Regions from separate parts of the Tatumella citrea genome, predicted to be linked through region 3. Evidence: predicted binding sites of a transcription regulator. Region 3 holds the regulator's gene; each other region holds the start of a gene.
The links. Region 3 encodes PurR, which represses purine synthesis genes. Its sites were predicted from a motif close to CANGCAAACGTTTGCNTG; they were not measured.

Region 1: a site for PurR is predicted at 2,262-2,279, ahead of guaD (guanine deaminase). Genes of this name have one in related genera too.
Region 2: a site for PurR is predicted at 1,935-1,952, ahead of purH (bifunctional phosphoribosylaminoimidazolecarboxamide formyltransferase/IMP cyclohydrolase). Genes of this name have one in related genera too.
Region 4: a site for PurR is predicted at 2,333-2,350, ahead of raiA (ribosome-associated translation inhibitor RaiA). Genes of this name have one in related genera too.

Annotation. Positions count from the first base shown of each region.
Region 1 covers NZ_CP015579.1:2,093,831-2,098,046, reverse strand. Annotated here, with positions in the region: gene bioD (dethiobiotin synthase) at 1-482, shown strand, start outside; gene A7K98_RS10005 (DUF1161 domain-containing protein) at 534-794, opposite strand; gene A7K98_RS10000 (DUF1283 family protein) at 838-1,182, opposite strand; gene ydfG (bifunctional NADP-dependent 3-hydroxy acid dehydrogenase/3-hydroxypropionate dehydrogenase YdfG) at 1,320-2,066, opposite strand; gene guaD (guanine deaminase) at 2,527-3,849, shown strand; gene hpxO (FAD-dependent urate hydroxylase HpxO) at 3,923-4,216, opposite strand, start outside.
Region 2 covers NZ_CP015579.1:3,892,808-3,897,023, reverse strand. Annotated here, with positions in the region: gene purD (phosphoribosylamine--glycine ligase) at 1-186, opposite strand, end outside; gene purH (bifunctional phosphoribosylaminoimidazolecarboxamide formyltransferase/IMP cyclohydrolase) at 206-1,801, opposite strand; rRNA gene A7K98_RS18465 (16S ribosomal RNA) at 2,421-3,962, shown strand; tRNA gene A7K98_RS18460 (tRNA-Ile) at 4,037-4,113, shown strand.
Region 3 covers NZ_CP015579.1:1,836,585-1,840,800, forward strand. Annotated here, with positions in the region: gene punR (DNA-binding transcriptional activator PunR) at 33-935, shown strand; gene purR (HTH-type transcriptional repressor PurR) at 945-1,970, opposite strand; gene cydH (cytochrome bd-I oxidase subunit CydH) at 2,246-2,335, shown strand; gene A7K98_RS08775 (C40 family peptidase) at 2,611-3,411, opposite strand; gene A7K98_RS08780 (Grx4 family monothiol glutaredoxin) at 3,774-4,106, shown strand; gene rnt (ribonuclease T) at 4,156-4,216, opposite strand, start outside.
Region 4 covers NZ_CP015579.1:3,248,822-3,253,037, forward strand. Annotated here, with positions in the region: gene bamD (outer membrane protein assembly factor BamD) at 73-807, shown strand; gene A7K98_RS15550 (IS4 family transposase) at 867-2,189, opposite strand; gene raiA (ribosome-associated translation inhibitor RaiA) at 2,485-2,811, shown strand; Phe leader region at 2,906-3,031, shown strand; gene pheA (bifunctional chorismate mutase/prephenate dehydratase) at 3,066-4,216, shown strand, end outside.

The sequences.
Region 1 (4,216 bases), 260 kb from region 3:
CTTATCAGACCATTAATCCGTTCGCGCTGGAAGGTGATGAAATCAGCACCAGCCCGGGATGCCGGGTTGATTACGGTGTGCTCAGTCGTGGGCTGGCAGAAATCAGCCGCCAGGCTGAACAGGTGGTTATCGAGGGCACCGGCGGATGGCACTGTCTGATGAATAATGAGCAACCGCTTTCTGACTGGGTTATCAGCCAGAATTTACCGGTGGTCATGGTGGTAGGCATCAAACTGGGGTGTATTAATCACGCACTGTTGACTGCGGAGTCGATTATTGGTGATGGTCTGTCATTGTGCGGGTGGGTGGCTAACCGGATTAACCCCGGACTGGCCGAATATGCCAGTATTATTGATGTATTACAAAAACACCTTGGAGCACCGTTGGTGGGAGAAATACCCTATCTGCCCAGGGCTGAACAGCGTGATTTAACAAAATATATTGATTTGTCACGGATACGCGAACCGGAATTTGTTATTTAACGGCAGGGCGGGAGTGAGCAGGAACATTCGCAATGTTCCTGCTGCAGGCTATCAGGAAGACGGAGTACTACCGTCATCAGCCAGACGCTTATAGACGATCTTCTGAGTATCATTCTGACAATGACCAACGACCAGACCATCTTTCTGATCGGCCTGATCACTTGGCACGATATCAAGACTGAATCCGGATTCAGGAACCCCGTTAGCAATAATCTTTTTACTGATATCGGCCTTCACTGATTCACAGGATGCCTGTGCCAGCAAAGGGAAAGCAATTAACAACGCACTGGTTAACAGAACTGACTTTTTCATACTTAGCTCCTTTATGCTGATAAAACTGTTACCCAAAACGGAATCAGGGGTTAACAGGACGACCGGTACGGCGATCAAGACACCGCAGGGTATTCGGTTCCCAGTAAGCGTTAAGATTCTCGCTCTGTTCACATTTATCACGGGTATCAAAAGCTTTATCTACTTTATTAAATTCTTTTTCCGCCCGCTGATTGACTTTATGCCGCAGAGCCTGGGTATCATCCCACTGTTGTTGGCTTTGACGGGCATCCTCTTTCGTCATCGCATTATCACCGCTGTCGATAACAATATGCTGTGTTGCCGCCAGGCTTCCCGCGGCTGTGAAAAGTAATCCACCGCCAAGAATAGCACTCAGAATAACAGGCAACATTTTTGAAGTTATTTTCATATTGATTTCCTTTTATCATTTTCCGGAAAGCTATTCATTGCTGTTCCGGCCGGCAAAAGTATAACACTTTTGCCGGCATGACTACGCTATCACAGTTTGCTACGGTCAATGGCAGCTATCTAAAGCGCAGTAAGCTGTTACTGTTTTGCTACCTTCAGTCCGCCATAAGTCTGACTGACAGGCATCATTTCAAGGGTGTTAATATTCACATGTGCAGGGAGGGCTGAAACCCAAAACACGGCTTCGGTCACATCTTCCGGTGTGAGTGCCTGAGTACCGTCATAGACTGAACTGGCTTTACCATCATCGCCTTTAAAACGTACATTTGAAAACTCAGTACCGCCAACCAGACCCGGTTCAATATTGGTCACACGAACCGCAGTGCCATGCAAATCGGTACGCAGGTTCAGACTGAACTGACGCACAAATGCTTTAGTCGCACCATAGACATTACCCCCCTGATAAGGCCAGCTGCCGGCGGTGGAACCAATATTAATAATGTGACCTTTATTACGGGCGACCATACCGGGTAATACGGCACGGGTAACCAGCACCAGCCCCTTGGCATTGGTGTCAATCATGGTTTCCCAGTCATCCGGATTAGCATTCTGCGCAGGTTCCAGCCCCAGAGCCAGGCCGGCATTGTTTACCAGTATATCAATAGCCTGCCATTCTGCAGGTAACTGGCTGATGGCCTGCTCAATAGCGGCACGATCCCTGACGTCCAGCTGTAGTGGTAACACCTTGTCGCCATATTTTTCTTTCAGTTTTTCCAGACGCTCAGTTCTGCGGCCGGTAGCGATAACTTTGTGCCCTGCATCGATAAAACGGGCAGTAATCGTTTCACCAAAACCAGCGGTAGCGCCTGTGACAAGAATAATCATATCCACACCTTTTGTTCAGTTACTGAATGACAGATTACAACATAGCATTGATAGAGCGACGTTGCCTCTTAATCGTCATCATTTGACTGTGAGAGAATGTTGATGATTGCCCTCTGATGGTGCAGATATACGCGTGTTGGTGCGAATATTTGCAGGGTTTCCGGGAGAACAGGTGAGGTGTGTTTATAAAACAGCCAGGCAACCGGTTGCGGGGTTAAAGCAAACGATTGCGAAGAGAATATCGTTTATTATTCCTCGGATAATGCAAAATGGAACTATATCTTATTGAAAATAAATGAATTTAATCAATAATGATGAGTGGCACAATGATTGCAACACAATGATTGCAGTAAGCGATGATACCAGGGATAGAGCAGTCAAAGTTGTAACCGGCGTTTCAACCGGCATTTATCCCGATTACCAGATCCCCTGATGTTCCGGGGGGTGACAGAGGAAAAATATGTCTCAACCAGGCTTGCAGGCGATTCGTGGCGCATTCGTTCATTTTGTGGATATTGCCAATGAAAAACAGCCAATAACCGAACAGTTTCGTTATCTGCCAGACGGTTTACTGCTGACCGATAACGGCAAAGTATGTTCACTGACTGCCTGGAGTGATGACGCTCAGATCCCGGCAAATGCGGTGTTTACCGATTTGCGGGGCAAACTGATCATGCCTGGCTTTATTGATACTCATATTCACTATCCACAGACTGAAATGATAGCTGCCTATGGTGAGCAATTGCTGGAGTGGTTACAGCAATATACTTTTCCGGTAGAAAGCCAGTATGGTGATCCGGGTTATGCCGCTGAGATGGCTAAATTCTTTATCCATCAGTTATTCAGCCATGGAACAACCACCGCTCTGGTGTTTGCCTCAGTTCATCCGGAGTCTGTTGATGCGCTGTTCACAGAAGCTGAAAAATATGCCATGCGGTTGATCGCCGGTAAAGTCATGATGGATCGCCATGCTCCGGAGAACTTACTGGAAACTCCTGAACAAAGCGCTTTACAAAGCCAGCAGCTAATCGAGCGCTGGCATGGCAAGGGCAGGTTGGGATATGCCATTACTCCTCGTTTTGCCCCGACCTCGACTCCTGAGTTATTGCAACAGGCGGGTGAATTACGCAACAAATATCCCGGGGTGTGGATGCAAACGCATCTGAGCGAAAACCTTCGCGAGACAGAATGGGTGAGGGAACTGTTCCCGCAGCAAAGTAGTTATCTGGGGGTATATCACCATTATCAGTTAACCGGAAAACGTTGTGTGTTTGCTCACTGCATTCATTTGCAGGACACGGAGTGGGATTGTCTGCAACAAACGGAGTCAGCAATTTCATTCTGCCCAACCTCTAATCTTTTCCTGGGGAGTGGGTTGTTTAATCTGCAACGGGCCCGGCAACAAAAAATACCGGTAGGAATGGGCACTGATGTCGGTGCAGGCACCAGTTTCAGCCTGTTACGTACATTAGGAGATGCTTATAAAGTACAGCAACTGCAGAATTACAAGTTTAATGCCTGCGAAGCTTTTTATCATGCAACCCTTGGCGGTGCTCATGCACTGGATCTGCATCAGCAGATTGGGAATTTTAATGCCGGTAAAGAAGCTGACTTTATTGTTCTGGATTTACAGGCAACACCCTTACAGGCACTGCGCAGTAGTAACAGCAAGGATATTTACGAACAGCTGTTTGTTTTGATGACGCTGGGAGATGAACGAAATATTGTTCAGACGTGGGTCAACGGGCAATGCGTGTGGCGTCAGGGACAGGCAGATAACTGAGAGTATTTTATTCCGCAACGGTTATCCGGCAGGCAGGTGCATCAGACCTGCCGGAACAACCGTTACAATGTCTTCAGCCTAAAGGGCCGCCTTCAATGGTTTCACACATCCCGCCAAGCACACGCTCACCGGTTTCTTCACGCAGCTCACTATACCAGTCAGCAGTGGCCTGAGGGTCTTTACCGTGGGTCACATCACAACGCTTACGGGCTTTCAGGATCAGATCTTTAACCCGCAGATTACGGCGGTTCTGGTAACGCAGCAGGCTGTCTTCAATACCCAGGGAATGTGAAGCCAGAACCGATGCCAGTACAATGGCATCCTCCATCGCGGCACATCCACCCTGACCGATATCTGGGGTCGTACT
Region 2 (4,216 bases), 2.1 Mb from region 3:
TTGCTGAGCAAACGCCAGCAGCCCCTGAATATCAGTCGCACTGATATCCACATTTTGCAGGGCAGATTCCCGGGCGGTACCGGCATTACCCGGAGCCACATAGACTGCTTCTGTTAACGGTGACTGGGCGGCTTTCCAGGCCAGCGCATGTTCACGCCCGCCGTTACCAATAATTAAAATTTTCATCGTTACAACTCCTGATCAATTAATGGCGGAAATGGCGCATATCAGTAAAGATCATCGCGATGCCATGTTCATTGGCTGCCGCAATGACTTCATCATCACGGATTGAACCACCAGGCTGGATGACACAGGTAATTCCGACGGCGGCAGCTGCATCAATACCATCACGGAACGGGAAGAAGGCATCAGAAGCCATCGCAGACCCTTTCACTTCCAGCCCTTCATCTCCGGCTTTGATACCAGCGATTTTCGCTGAATAGACACGACTCATTTGACCGGCGCCGATACCAATAGTCTGGTTATCCCGTGCATAGACAATCGCGTTAGACTTAACAAACTTCGCGACTTTCCAGCAGAACAGGGCATCACGCATTTCCTGTGCGCTTGGCTGACGCTGGCTAACAACGCGCAGTTGTGATTCATCGACCATACCCAGATCACGATCCTGAACCAGCAGGCCGCCATTAACCCGTTTGAAATCCAGTGCTGCAGTGCGCTGGTTCTGCCATTCGCCGCAAATCAGTACGCGGACGTTCTGCTTAGCTGCTGTTACTTTCAATGCGGCTTCACTGGCTGAAGGAGCAATAATAACTTCAACGAACTGGCGGCTGATAATAGCCACGGCAGTTTCTTCATCCAGCTCGCGGTTAAATGCGATGATACCGCCAAACGCAGAAGTCGGGTCAGTCGTATAAGCGCGCTCATAGGCCTGCTTAATATCGCTGCCAATAGCCACGCCGCAAGGGTTGGCATGTTTGACAATCACACATGCAGGTTCTGCGAACTCTTTTACGCATTCGAGAGCTGCATCGGTATCGGCAATATTATTATAAGAAAGAGCTTTACCCTGTAACTGTTGGGCTGTTGCGACGGAAGCTTCTGCAACATTCTCTTCTATATAGAAGGCTGCATCCTGATGGCTGTTTTCACCGTAGCGCATATCCTGTTTTTTGACGAAGTTCAGATTCAGGGTACGCGGGAAACGTCCGGAAGGAGTTTTGTCTTCATTATTATAGTAAGCCGGCACCATCTGACCGAAGTAGTTGGCGATCATACTGTCGTAGGCGGCAGTATGTTCGAATGCTTTGATAGCCAGGTCAAACCGGGTTTCCAGTGTCAGGCTGTTATCATTAGCTTCCATCTCTTTAATCAGCAGAGAGTAATCGCCGCTGTTAACCACAATCGCAACATCTTTATGGTTCTTCGCTGCTGAGCGCACCATGGTAGGTCCGCCAATATCGATATTTTCCACTGCATCTTCCAGGCTGCAACCTTCACGGGCAACTGTCTGAGCAAACGGATACAGGTTCACGACGACCATGTCGATAGGTGCTATCTGGTGTTCTGCCATAATCGCATCATCCTGGCCACGGCGTCCCAGAATCCCGCCATGGACTTTCGGATGCAGTGTTTTCACACGTCCGTCCATCATCTCCGGGAAGCCGGTGTAGTCAGATACTTCGGTAACAGGCAGGCCGGCATCTGCCAGCAAACGGGCAGTACCGCCGGTAGATAGCAACTCAACGCCGCAGGAAGTCAGTGCTTTGGCAAACTCAACAATACCGGTTTTGTCAGAGACACTCAGAAGAGCGCGGCGTACAGGACGACGATGTTGCATAGTGAATGTAATCCCCTGGATTGGTTTCATTTATAGAAAGAAAGAAGTCTTAAAGAAATCTCTGAAAGCAAAACTACACATTTATCTGCTTTCACAAACGTCTCAGCCCCCCGTTTCTGCATGGCGGCATTGTAGCGAAAACGTTTGCGTGATGCCCGGCTAAATTTGGATTTATAGCGCTTTGTGAGTAACTTTGTGGATAACAGGGTATAAATGGCATGTTTGCTGTGTATTGCAGCAAACAGTTATTTTTTTTGAAATTAGCAGTTGCGCCTTTTTATGAACTCCCTATAATGCGCAACCACTGAGACGGCAAAGCGCGATGCGCAGCGACGTGACAGGGACTGAAGCGATTCGGTCCGGAGAAAAAATCACGAAATAGTGGTTGACTCCTGAGGTGAAAAGCGTAATATACGCCACCTCGCAGCGACAACCTAAGCGGTTGAGTTGCAACGCTCTTTAACAATTTATCAGACAATCTGTGTGGGCACTCGCAGGATTGATATCAGCGTCTCCGGACGTAAAAAATATCAAGTCTTAAGAGTGAACACATAATGAAATTCATTATGAGTGTTTTACACTTGAGCATCGCTTAACTCGTTTAAGCAAATCAAACTTTAAATTGAAGAGTTTGATCATGGCTCAGATTGAACGCTGGCGGCAGGCCTAACACATGCAAGTCGAACGGTAGCACAGAGGAGCTTGCTCCTTGGGTGACGAGTGGCGGACGGGTGAGTAATGTCTGGGAAACTGCCTGATGGAGGGGGATAACTACTGGAAACGGTAGCTAATACCGCATAACGTCGCAAGACCAAAGTGGGGGACCTTCGGGCCTCACACCATCGGATGTGCCCAGATGGGATTAGCTAGTAGGTGGGGTAACGGCTCACCTAGGCGACGATCCCTAGCTGGTCTGAGAGGATGACCAGCCACACTGGAACTGAGACACGGTCCAGACTCCTACGGGAGGCAGCAGTGGGGAATATTGCACAATGGGCGCAAGCCTGATGCAGCCATGCCGCGTGTATGAAGAAGGCCTTCGGGTTGTAAAGTACTTTCAGTCAGGAGGAAGGGTGTAGTCTTAATACGGCTATGCATTGACGTTACTGACAGAAGAAGCACCGGCTAACTCCGTGCCAGCAGCCGCGGTAATACGGAGGGTGCAAGCGTTAATCGGAATTACTGGGCGTAAAGCGCACGCAGGCGGTCTGTCAAGTCGGATGTGAAATCCCCGGGCTCAACCCGGGAACTGCATTCGAAACTGGCAGGCTAGAGTCTTGTAGAGGGGGGTAGAATTCCAGGTGTAGCGGTGAAATGCGTAGAGATCTGGAGGAATACCGGTGGCGAAGGCGGCCCCCTGGACAAAGACTGACGCTCAGGTGCGAAAGCGTGGGGAGCAAACAGGATTAGATACCCTGGTAGTCCACGCCGTAAACGATGTCGACTTGGAGGTTGTGCCCTTGAGGCGTGGCTTCCGGAGCTAACGCGTTAAGTCGACCGCCTGGGGAGTACGGCCGCAAGGTTAAAACTCAAATGAATTGACGGGGGCCCGCACAAGCGGTGGAGCATGTGGTTTAATTCGATGCAACGCGAAGAACCTTACCTACTCTTGACATCCAGAGAACTTAGCAGAGATGCTTTGGTGCCTTCGGGAACTCTGAGACAGGTGCTGCATGGCTGTCGTCAGCTCGTGTTGTGAAATGTTGGGTTAAGTCCCGCAACGAGCGCAACCCCTATCCTTTGTTGCCAGCGATTCGGTCGGGAACTCAAAGGAGACTGCCGGTGATAAACCGGAGGAAGGTGGGGATGACGTCAAGTCATCATGGCCCTTACGAGTAGGGCTACACACGTGCTACAATGGCGCATACAAAGAGAAGCGACCTCGCGAGAGCAAGCGGACCTCATAAAGTGCGTCGTAGTCCGGATTGGAGTCTGCAACTCGACTCCATGAAGTCGGAATCGCTAGTAATCGTAGATCAGAATGCTACGGTGAATACGTTCCCGGGCCTTGTACACACCGCCCGTCACACCATGGGAGTGGGTTGCAAAAGAAGTAGATAGCTTAACCTTCGGGAGGGCGTTTACCACTTTGTGATTCATGACTGGGGTGAAGTCGTAACAAGGTAACCGTAGGGGAACCTGCGGTTGGATCACCTCCTTACCTGAAGATACGTTCCCGCGAAGTGTCCACAACAGATTGTCTGATAGAAAATAAAGAGAGCAGTAATCTTCTGCAGGCTTGTAGCTCAGGTGGTTAGAGCGCACCCCTGATAAGGGTGAGGTCGGTGGTTCAAGTCCACTCAGGCCTACCAAATTCTTTCTCATACGGCGTTACGACTCCGGCTCGCATAGTTCACTATGCGTCGTGAAGCCATGCCTTGTCTGATAAAGAATTAAGGTACAGAAGTTTACCCA
Region 3 (4,216 bases):
CAATCAACTGTGAAAAAAATTGAAAGGTCGCTATGTGGTCAGAATATGCACTGGAAGTCGTGGATGCAGTGGCAAGAAATGGCAGCTTTAGTGCAGCAGCCAGGGAGTTGCACCGGGTGCCATCTGCGATCAGTTATACCGTCCGACAACAGGAGGAGTGGCTGGCAGTTGAGTTATTCGAACGACAACACCGCGATGTGATACTGACGGCCGCAGGTGAACATTTTGTTCGTGAAGGTCGGGGGATTATCAAAAAAATGCAGGAAACCCGACGTCAGTGCCAACAACTGGCAAATGGCTGGCGCGGTGAACTGAGTATTGCGGTGGACTGTATTGTAAAACGTTCCAGGATGCAGCAACTGACCATCGATTTTTATCGCCACTTTCCCGATGTAGAGCTGCATATTCGCGAAGAGGTGTTTAACGGTGTCTGGGACGCACTGGCCGCAGGACGCGTTGATATGGCGATTGGTGCGACCCAGGCAATCCCGGTCGCCGGACGTTTCGCTTTCCAGGATATGGGGCGTCTGAACTGGCGGTGTATTGTCAGTGCTGATCATCCACTGGCAGCTGAAACCCATCCGGGAGAGGAGCAGCTTCGGGCATGGCCATCACTGGTGCTGGAAGATACCTCCAGGGAACTGCCACGAAGGATGACCTGGACACTGGATAATCAACGGCGAATGACTGTGCCGGACTGGCAAACCGGTCTGGATTGCGTTCGGGCAGGATTATGCGTGGCAATGGTGCCAGGGCATCTGGCACGGCCGTTACTAGAGAGCGAAAAAGTAAAAGAACTAAAACTGCCGGCGCCGTTTCCGGAAAGTCCCTGCTGTGTAAGCTGGGCAGAACAGCGTATTTCTCCGGCATTGCGATGGTTACTTGATTACCTGGGGGACACTGCCACCCTGAACCATGAATGGCTCAGGGAGTGAACCGGGGACTTACCGGCGATAGTCACGGAACGGACCGTCGCCGACCGAACGACGTTCAATCAGGGTCGGATGGATTTCAAGGGTTTGCGGATCTTCACGTTTATTCACTATACGATCCAGTAACATCTCCAGCGCTTTTTCGCCTAACTCACTCTTTGGCTGGTGAACTGTAGTCAGTGCCGGGGTGAAATAACGCGAGTTGCGCACGTTATCATAACCAATAATAGAAATATCCTGGGGAACGCGCAGTCCCTGTTCATCGGCGGCGCAAATGGCTCCCATGGCCATAATATCCCCGCCACAAAAAACGGCTGTCGGGAGTTGCGGTTGCGCAAGTATTTTCTGCATCGCCTGATAACCGGACTCTGGTTCGAAATTCCCCTGAACAGTCCACTCCTCACGATGTGAGATTCCAGCCTCTTCCAGAGCTTTCAGAAAGCCTGCCAACCGGCCACCACCGGTGTTTCTTTCCATTTGTCCCGGAATACAACCAATATCACGATGACCGCGCTCAATCAGGTAGCGACCGGCCATATATCCACCATGAAAAGCGTTATCCAGCACGGTGTCGGTAAAGTCACCCTGTGAAACTCCCCAGTCCAGCACGACCATCGGGATATTGCGGTTTTCTTCCAGCATATCCAGCAACTCCTGCGGATATTCGGCACACATCACCAGTAATCCATCAACACGTTTGCGCGCCATCATGGCTAAATATGCGCGTTGCTTTTGCAAATCGTTATGAGCATTACCCAGAATCAGTGTGTAGCCATGGTCAAAACATTTTTTTTCGATAGCTTCAATGATTTCAGCAAAGTAAGGCGCTTCGAGTGTTGTCGAGAGTAAGCCCAGCGTCTTGGTGTTATTGACCTTAAGGCTTCTGGCGACTGCACTGGGGGAGTAGTGCAACTCGTTTATTGCTTCCCAGACCGCTTTCCGTGTGTTTTCCGCAACAAAACGGGTCTGATTAATGACATGGGACACGGTGGTGGTTGAAACACCGGCGCGTTTTGCCACGTCTTTAATAGTTGCCATTCAGTGAGTACTCCTGGTTTAAAAAAATAAGATATTGATTTTTTATAGGTTAATCGTTTGCGTCAGCTCAGCGTTTCACTGTCTCGTCATTAAAATGAACCCGAAGGCCAGAGGAGAGTCCTGCGAAGAAAGCCGGATATAAAACCAGCAGCTGAGGAGGTTGCGCAACAAAGACCGGCAATTCTAACAAGGCTGCTGCAATAAAACGAGATTTTTGCGCAGCAGTATGGGAATATAACTATTACCCCACAATTAGTGTGCCTAAAGGAGTTCTGATGGATACCGATCTTAAGCTTGCACTGACCACTACAGTTGTAGCGTTGCTGATGATTATGGCCTTCAGTTTTACCGCCATCCTGCATTAATGTTAGCCTGCTGGCCCGACTGACCGCGCCCGGTCAGCCATATGCTGTTATCAAAACCGGTACCGGATACTTCCCGCGCCGGTTTTTGCTTTTAAGCTACAAAAAATGCAATTAACGGATACGTGTGAGGACCAGGAGAGATTTACGATTTTTTGGGTAAGCCAGCAGAATAAGGGCAGTGGCATGACAGATATCTGTCAGCATAAAAAAACTGCACCTTAGTTCGCAGGATAACCAGCGTTTGGGGTGCAGTCTGTACCGAGCAGGATGACTAATTAACGGACGGTACTCGGGGTTACCATGCGGCGCGCGCCAATGTAGTGACGTTGCCAGTATTCATTGCTCAGAGCCGTAATCTGGATGTCTTTACCGGTACGTGGTGACTGAATAAATTTGCCATCACCCAGATAAACGCCTACATGGTCTGCAGCGCCATGGCGGTGGATACGGAAGAATACCAGATCACCTTTTTCCAGCTCATCACGTTTTACCGGTGCAGCATCACGCAGATGGTACATTTCGTTGGCGGTACGGGGTATTTTGAAATTTACCAGGTCTTTGTAGGCATAATAAACCAGACCACTGCAGTCAAATCCGGATTTTGGAGAAGTTCCTCCCCACTGATAAGGCTTCCCTAACTGATCCATCAGTTTCACCATCGCTGTTGCACGCGCTTTCTGATAACGCAGACGGTGCTGTTTGCTCATCCGGATAGCGGCCAGTGTGGCAGAAGGGTGGCGTGTCGTCTTTTTAGCTGCGGGGCGATGACGACCATATTTTTTAGTTTCCGGCGTGTGATTCTTTGCCAGATGACGGGATTCTTTAGCCGTACGACTGTTTTTAACTTTACGCTGACTGGTGAAGTGTTTAACCCGGTGAATCAGGGGCTGGCGGGCTTTATGTCGGGTACTGGTCGTCTTAATAGGCCTTCGTTTACGGCGGGCATCTTCTTCAGTCACTGCTTTACGGGTGGTTTTATGAAAAGTGGCATTAACCGCAGTTCGAGGCGAAGCCTCTGCGACATTGAAAAAAAGCTGTGCTAAAGCCAAAATAAAAAGCGTGATCAGTAGACGCATAGTTGTCAGGTTACAGGTTAAATGTCCTGAAAAAATACGGACAAAATAAAAAAATAACATCTGACCTTTCAGTCAGCCCCAAAATCATTCTAATCCAGAAATTTATGAAATGTTAAGGTCTTTTTTCCGGAATCTGTTACGAGAAGTTTTTTGACGTAAAATTGAGCGTAAACAGTTAATTAAGTCACATTTTACTGATGAAGTTTCAGGCGACTGTTTTTTTCATCCCGCAGTTGTTACTGGTTTAACGCTAAATGCCATATAACTGAACTTTTATGTAGCAGATGAAAAATGTCGTTTTCACTGGCGGGTTGATATCGCTACAATAACAAAACATGTCGTTTTGTCCCGAAGGAAGTACTATGAGCACTCTCGAAAAAATTCAGACTCAGATTTCTGAAAACCCTATTCTGCTGTACATGAAAGGTTCTCCTAAATTACCAAGCTGTGGTTTCTCAGCTCAGGCAGTTCAGGCGCTTTCTGCCTGCGGGCAACGTTTTGCCTATGTGGATATTCTGCAGAATCCGGACATTCGTGCCGAATTACCAAAATATGCAAACTGGCCAACCTTCCCACAACTTTGGGTTGACGGGGAGCTGGTAGGTGGTTGCGATATCATTATTGAAATGTATCAGCGCGGCGAATTGCAGCAGCTGATTAAAGAAACTGCAGAGAAATTCCCTGCGGCAGAATAACTGTCACGGATGGTGATTCTGATGCCCGCGTAATTACGCGGGCATTTTTTTATGCGTGTTCCTCAGAACCGGCAGATTCCCCGGCTTCGTCATCTGCGCCGACAGGCAGC
Region 4 (4,216 bases), 1.4 Mb from region 3:
CTATCTTAGCTGAACATCAATGGAAGCTTCACAGAAAGCTTCCGATAAAACTTTGAGGATAATCATTTCGTCATGACGCGTATGAAACATCTGGTGGCCGTTGCCACTCTGGGCCTGGCACTGGTGGGATGTTCCGGCTCTAAAGAAGTTGTCCCGGACAACCCACCGTCAGTGATCTATGCAACCGCGCAGCAAAAACTGCAGGACGGGAATTTTAAAGCTGCTATTACCCAGTTAGAAGCTCTGGATAACCGCTATCCTTTTGGTCCTTATTCACAGCAGGTGCAGCTTGATCTGATCTACGCCTATTACAAAAATGGTGACATGGCTTTGTCACAGGCAACGATTATCCGTTTCATGCGCCTCAATCCAACCCATCCAAACATCGACTATGTGCTGTACATGAAAGGTCTGACAGACATGGCTATGGATGAATCTGCGGTGCAGCATTTCTTTGGAATCGATCGTTCAGACAGAGATCCAACCAATGCACGCCAGGCGTTCACTGATTTTTCTCAGTTACTGCAGAACTATCCACACAGCCAGTATGCTGCCGATGCCAGAAAACGGCTGGTCGCGCTGAAAGATCGTTTAGCGAAATTTGAACTCTCAGTGGTGCAATACTATACCAAACGTGGTGCTTATGTCGCGGTTGTTAACCGTACTCAGGGTATGCTGAGCAATTATCCGGACACCGAAGCCACCCGCGAAGCATTGCCACTGATGGAAAATGCTTACCGTAAAATGCAGCTGAATGGTGAAGCCGATAAAGTGGCGAAGCTGATTGCAGCCAACAAAAGTAGTTAATCTGAACAGTTCGAACTGAACTCTTTCAGCGAAAAAGGCAGCCATAAGGCTAATGCCGGTCACTTAAGGTGACCGGCATTGTTTTTAAAGGGATATTTCGACCTTTTCTCCCTCACTTCTCTCACATATTCCCGTTCTCGTCGTGGTGGCAGTTTCAGCATCCCGGCATTACTGTAAAAGTGTTTAAGGTGACCCGGGATGGCTCCCGGTGAAGCCCACGGCAGACCGATCAGTAGCCGTAATATCTCTGATACTGCACCGCTGAAGCTCAACTGGTAAGGCAGGTAATTTCCTTTCAGGCTGAACGCCATTTTAATCATCTGGTAACGCACCAGGTTATACGTCAGCAGTATTCCCCATAGCTCCTGCTTCACCAGATCGGGCAACCGGCTTCTCAGCGTCCAGCGGTTTCCCAGTAAAAACTGCTTTGCCTCACGATATCCCAGCTCGATTTCCCAGCGATGCTTATAAAGTTCTGCCACGTCAGTCGCCGGATAACGCATCGCATCTGTCATGGAAGTGACTACCTGCCGTTCCGTCCCGTTCACTTTCCGCCTGATTAGCCTCACTATGAGTTCTTCCGGCAGGCCTTTCCATTGCTTTCTGGCCTGAGGCGTGGTTTTCAGTCGTATCAGTTCGTCCTGCCTGCCGAGCTTTCGTACCACTTCATACTGAGTGTTCTTTTTCAGCGGCGTTAGCCAGTGGCGATTTTCACCTGCATTATGCCAGTCATGTAACAACCCTAAAGAGTAAAAGCCCTTATCAAACAGCGTAATACTGTTATCCGGTGCATTTTCTGCCAGCTGAGCGGCCAGCCGCATTTCGTTGATATCGTAGCGACCTGACACACTTGCACGCAGCAGATGGCTGCTGAGTTCCATCAGACACACCATACGAACCTGAGGATAACCGCGTTCACCATGCTGATTAGATGCTTTGCCGAAGGCCTCTGCATTTTCAGGAGTGTCCTGGGTATGCCAGACAACGCCATCAACAGCATTAAGCGTCAACCCGTGCCAGAGGGGATGTCTGGCTTCTTCGTGCCAGTGTTGTTGAGTGAGATCAAACAGGACCCGGATGGCATCTTCGCCCAGTGTTTTTCGGCGGGCAATCACAGAGCTGGGTGCGGTAAATGACCGTCCGGTCCGGTCAACAATATCCATCAAATTCACGATATGGCTCATGGGCTTATTGTTGAATATGGCCATACCGATAACCAGCCAGACCATCGACTCAAGGGGAAGTTTACGCTTACGCAGCGTGACGGTATCAGTGAGGGAAAACGCCTGTCGGATGAGGTCAGGAGAGAGCAGGTCAGAGAGGCTTTGTACTTCTTCGGGAGCAGTGAGATTAATAATGCCGAGAGCTTGCGAAAGTTCCATTTAAAAAGGGTCCATGTCTGCACATGAACCCTTTTTACACCAACCACCGGATCGGTCAAATGATCCTTAAACGATCGGCATTAAGCCATAAGGCTGCCTTTTCATTTTTGTCATCCTGTCGATAATGGCCGTTTTTTCGGTATCTGGCAATGGTTATCGGGGGTTTCTGTGGTGATTTTTACAAAACGATGTTATTGACAAAAATGGACATTATTTTGTGATCCAGATCACATTATTGTTATTACAAGCCGTTATTCTGGTTATCAATCTGATGGTAACGAGAGAGGTAAGTGCGATGATCATGAACATCACCAGTAAACAAATGGAAATTACCGACGCTATCCGCAGTCACGTTGAAGAGCGTATTACCAAGCTCGAGAAATGGCAGACGCCGCTGATCAACCCGCATATCGTACTCTCAAAAGAACCTAAAGAATTTGTCGCCGATGCGACGATTAACACGCCAAACGGCCCGTTAGTGGCTACCGGGCGTCATCAGGATATGTACGCCGCCATTAATGAACTGATTGCTAAACTGGAGCGTCAGTTAAATAAAGTTCAGCATAAAGGGGAAGCCCGCAGAGCCGCAGCCAGCGTGAAGGATATTATCCCTACCGAATAATCCAGCCACTGAAGACGCGCCATCCGGCGCGTTTTTAGTTGACGGGCTCCGCCGCAAAAGCTAATCTCGGTTTAACTAAACGCAGGAACAGTTACATGCAAACTACAATGTTTTTCTTCTCATTCTTTTTTAGCTTCCCCCCCTCCGGGAGATGATTCGTCCTGTAAGAATGAATGAGAAGACGAACAGAAAAGCCTCCCAACCGGGAGGCTTTTTTATTGGGTATAAAAATAACAGGAATACAGGTGACAATAATGAGTGCAGATCTCTCTTTAGACCAGCTGAGGGAAAGAATCAGCCAGCTGGACAATCAACTGCTGGCCCTGCTGGCAGAACGGCGGGATATCTCAGTTGCAGTCGGAAAATTTAAACTGACCACTCACCGTCCGGTCCGCGACATTGAAAGAGAAAAGCAACTGCTCGAGCTATTGATCGATAAAGGCAAGAAACTGTCACTCGACAGCCATTTTGTCACCCGTATTTTTCAGCTGATCATCGAGGAATCGGTGCTCACTCAACAGGCATTGCTGCAAAAAGCCCTGAACCAGTCACAGGAAAACACTGCCCGTATTGCTTTCCTTGGCCCGAAAGGTTCCTATTCACATCTGGCCGCACGGCAGTATGCATCACGTCACTTTGATCACCTGACGGAAATTGGCTGCAGTAAATTCCAGGATATTTTGCAACAGGTTGACTCCGGACTGGCTGACTATGCCGTACTGCCACTGGAAAATACCAGTTCTGGTTCAATCAATGATGTCTATGACCTGCTTCAGCACACCCGTTTGCATATCGTCGGTGAAATGACGCAGCCAATCGATCACTGCGTACTGGTCCCGTCAGAGACCTCACTGGACGAAATAACAACTGTCTATAGTCATCCTCAGCCTTTCCAGCAATGTAGTCAGTTTCTTAACCGCTACCCACACTGGAAAATTGAATATACAGAAAGTACTGCAGCAGCCATGGAAAAAGTGGCAGCAATGCAGGACAAGCACGTTGCAGCACTGGGAAGCGAAGCCGGAGGAAAACTCTATAATCTGCAGGTTCTGCAACGTGATTTAGCTAACCAGCAACAGAACATGACCCGTTTTATCATTCTGGCACGCAAGCCGGTTAAGGTTTCCGAACAGGTTCCGGCCAAAACAACTTTACTGATGGCAACCGGGCAGCAATCAGGTGCGTTAGTTGATGCATTACTGGTTCTGAGAAAACAGGGACTGGTCATGACAAAACTGGAGTCACGGCCTATTCATGGTAATCCGTGGGAAGAAATGTTTTATCTGGATATTCAGGCCAATGTCCACTCGCCGGCCATGGAAGAAGCGATTGAAGAGCTAACCGCACTGACGCGGTTTATCAAAATTCTTGGTTGTTATCCCGGGGATGATGTTATCCCGGTTTC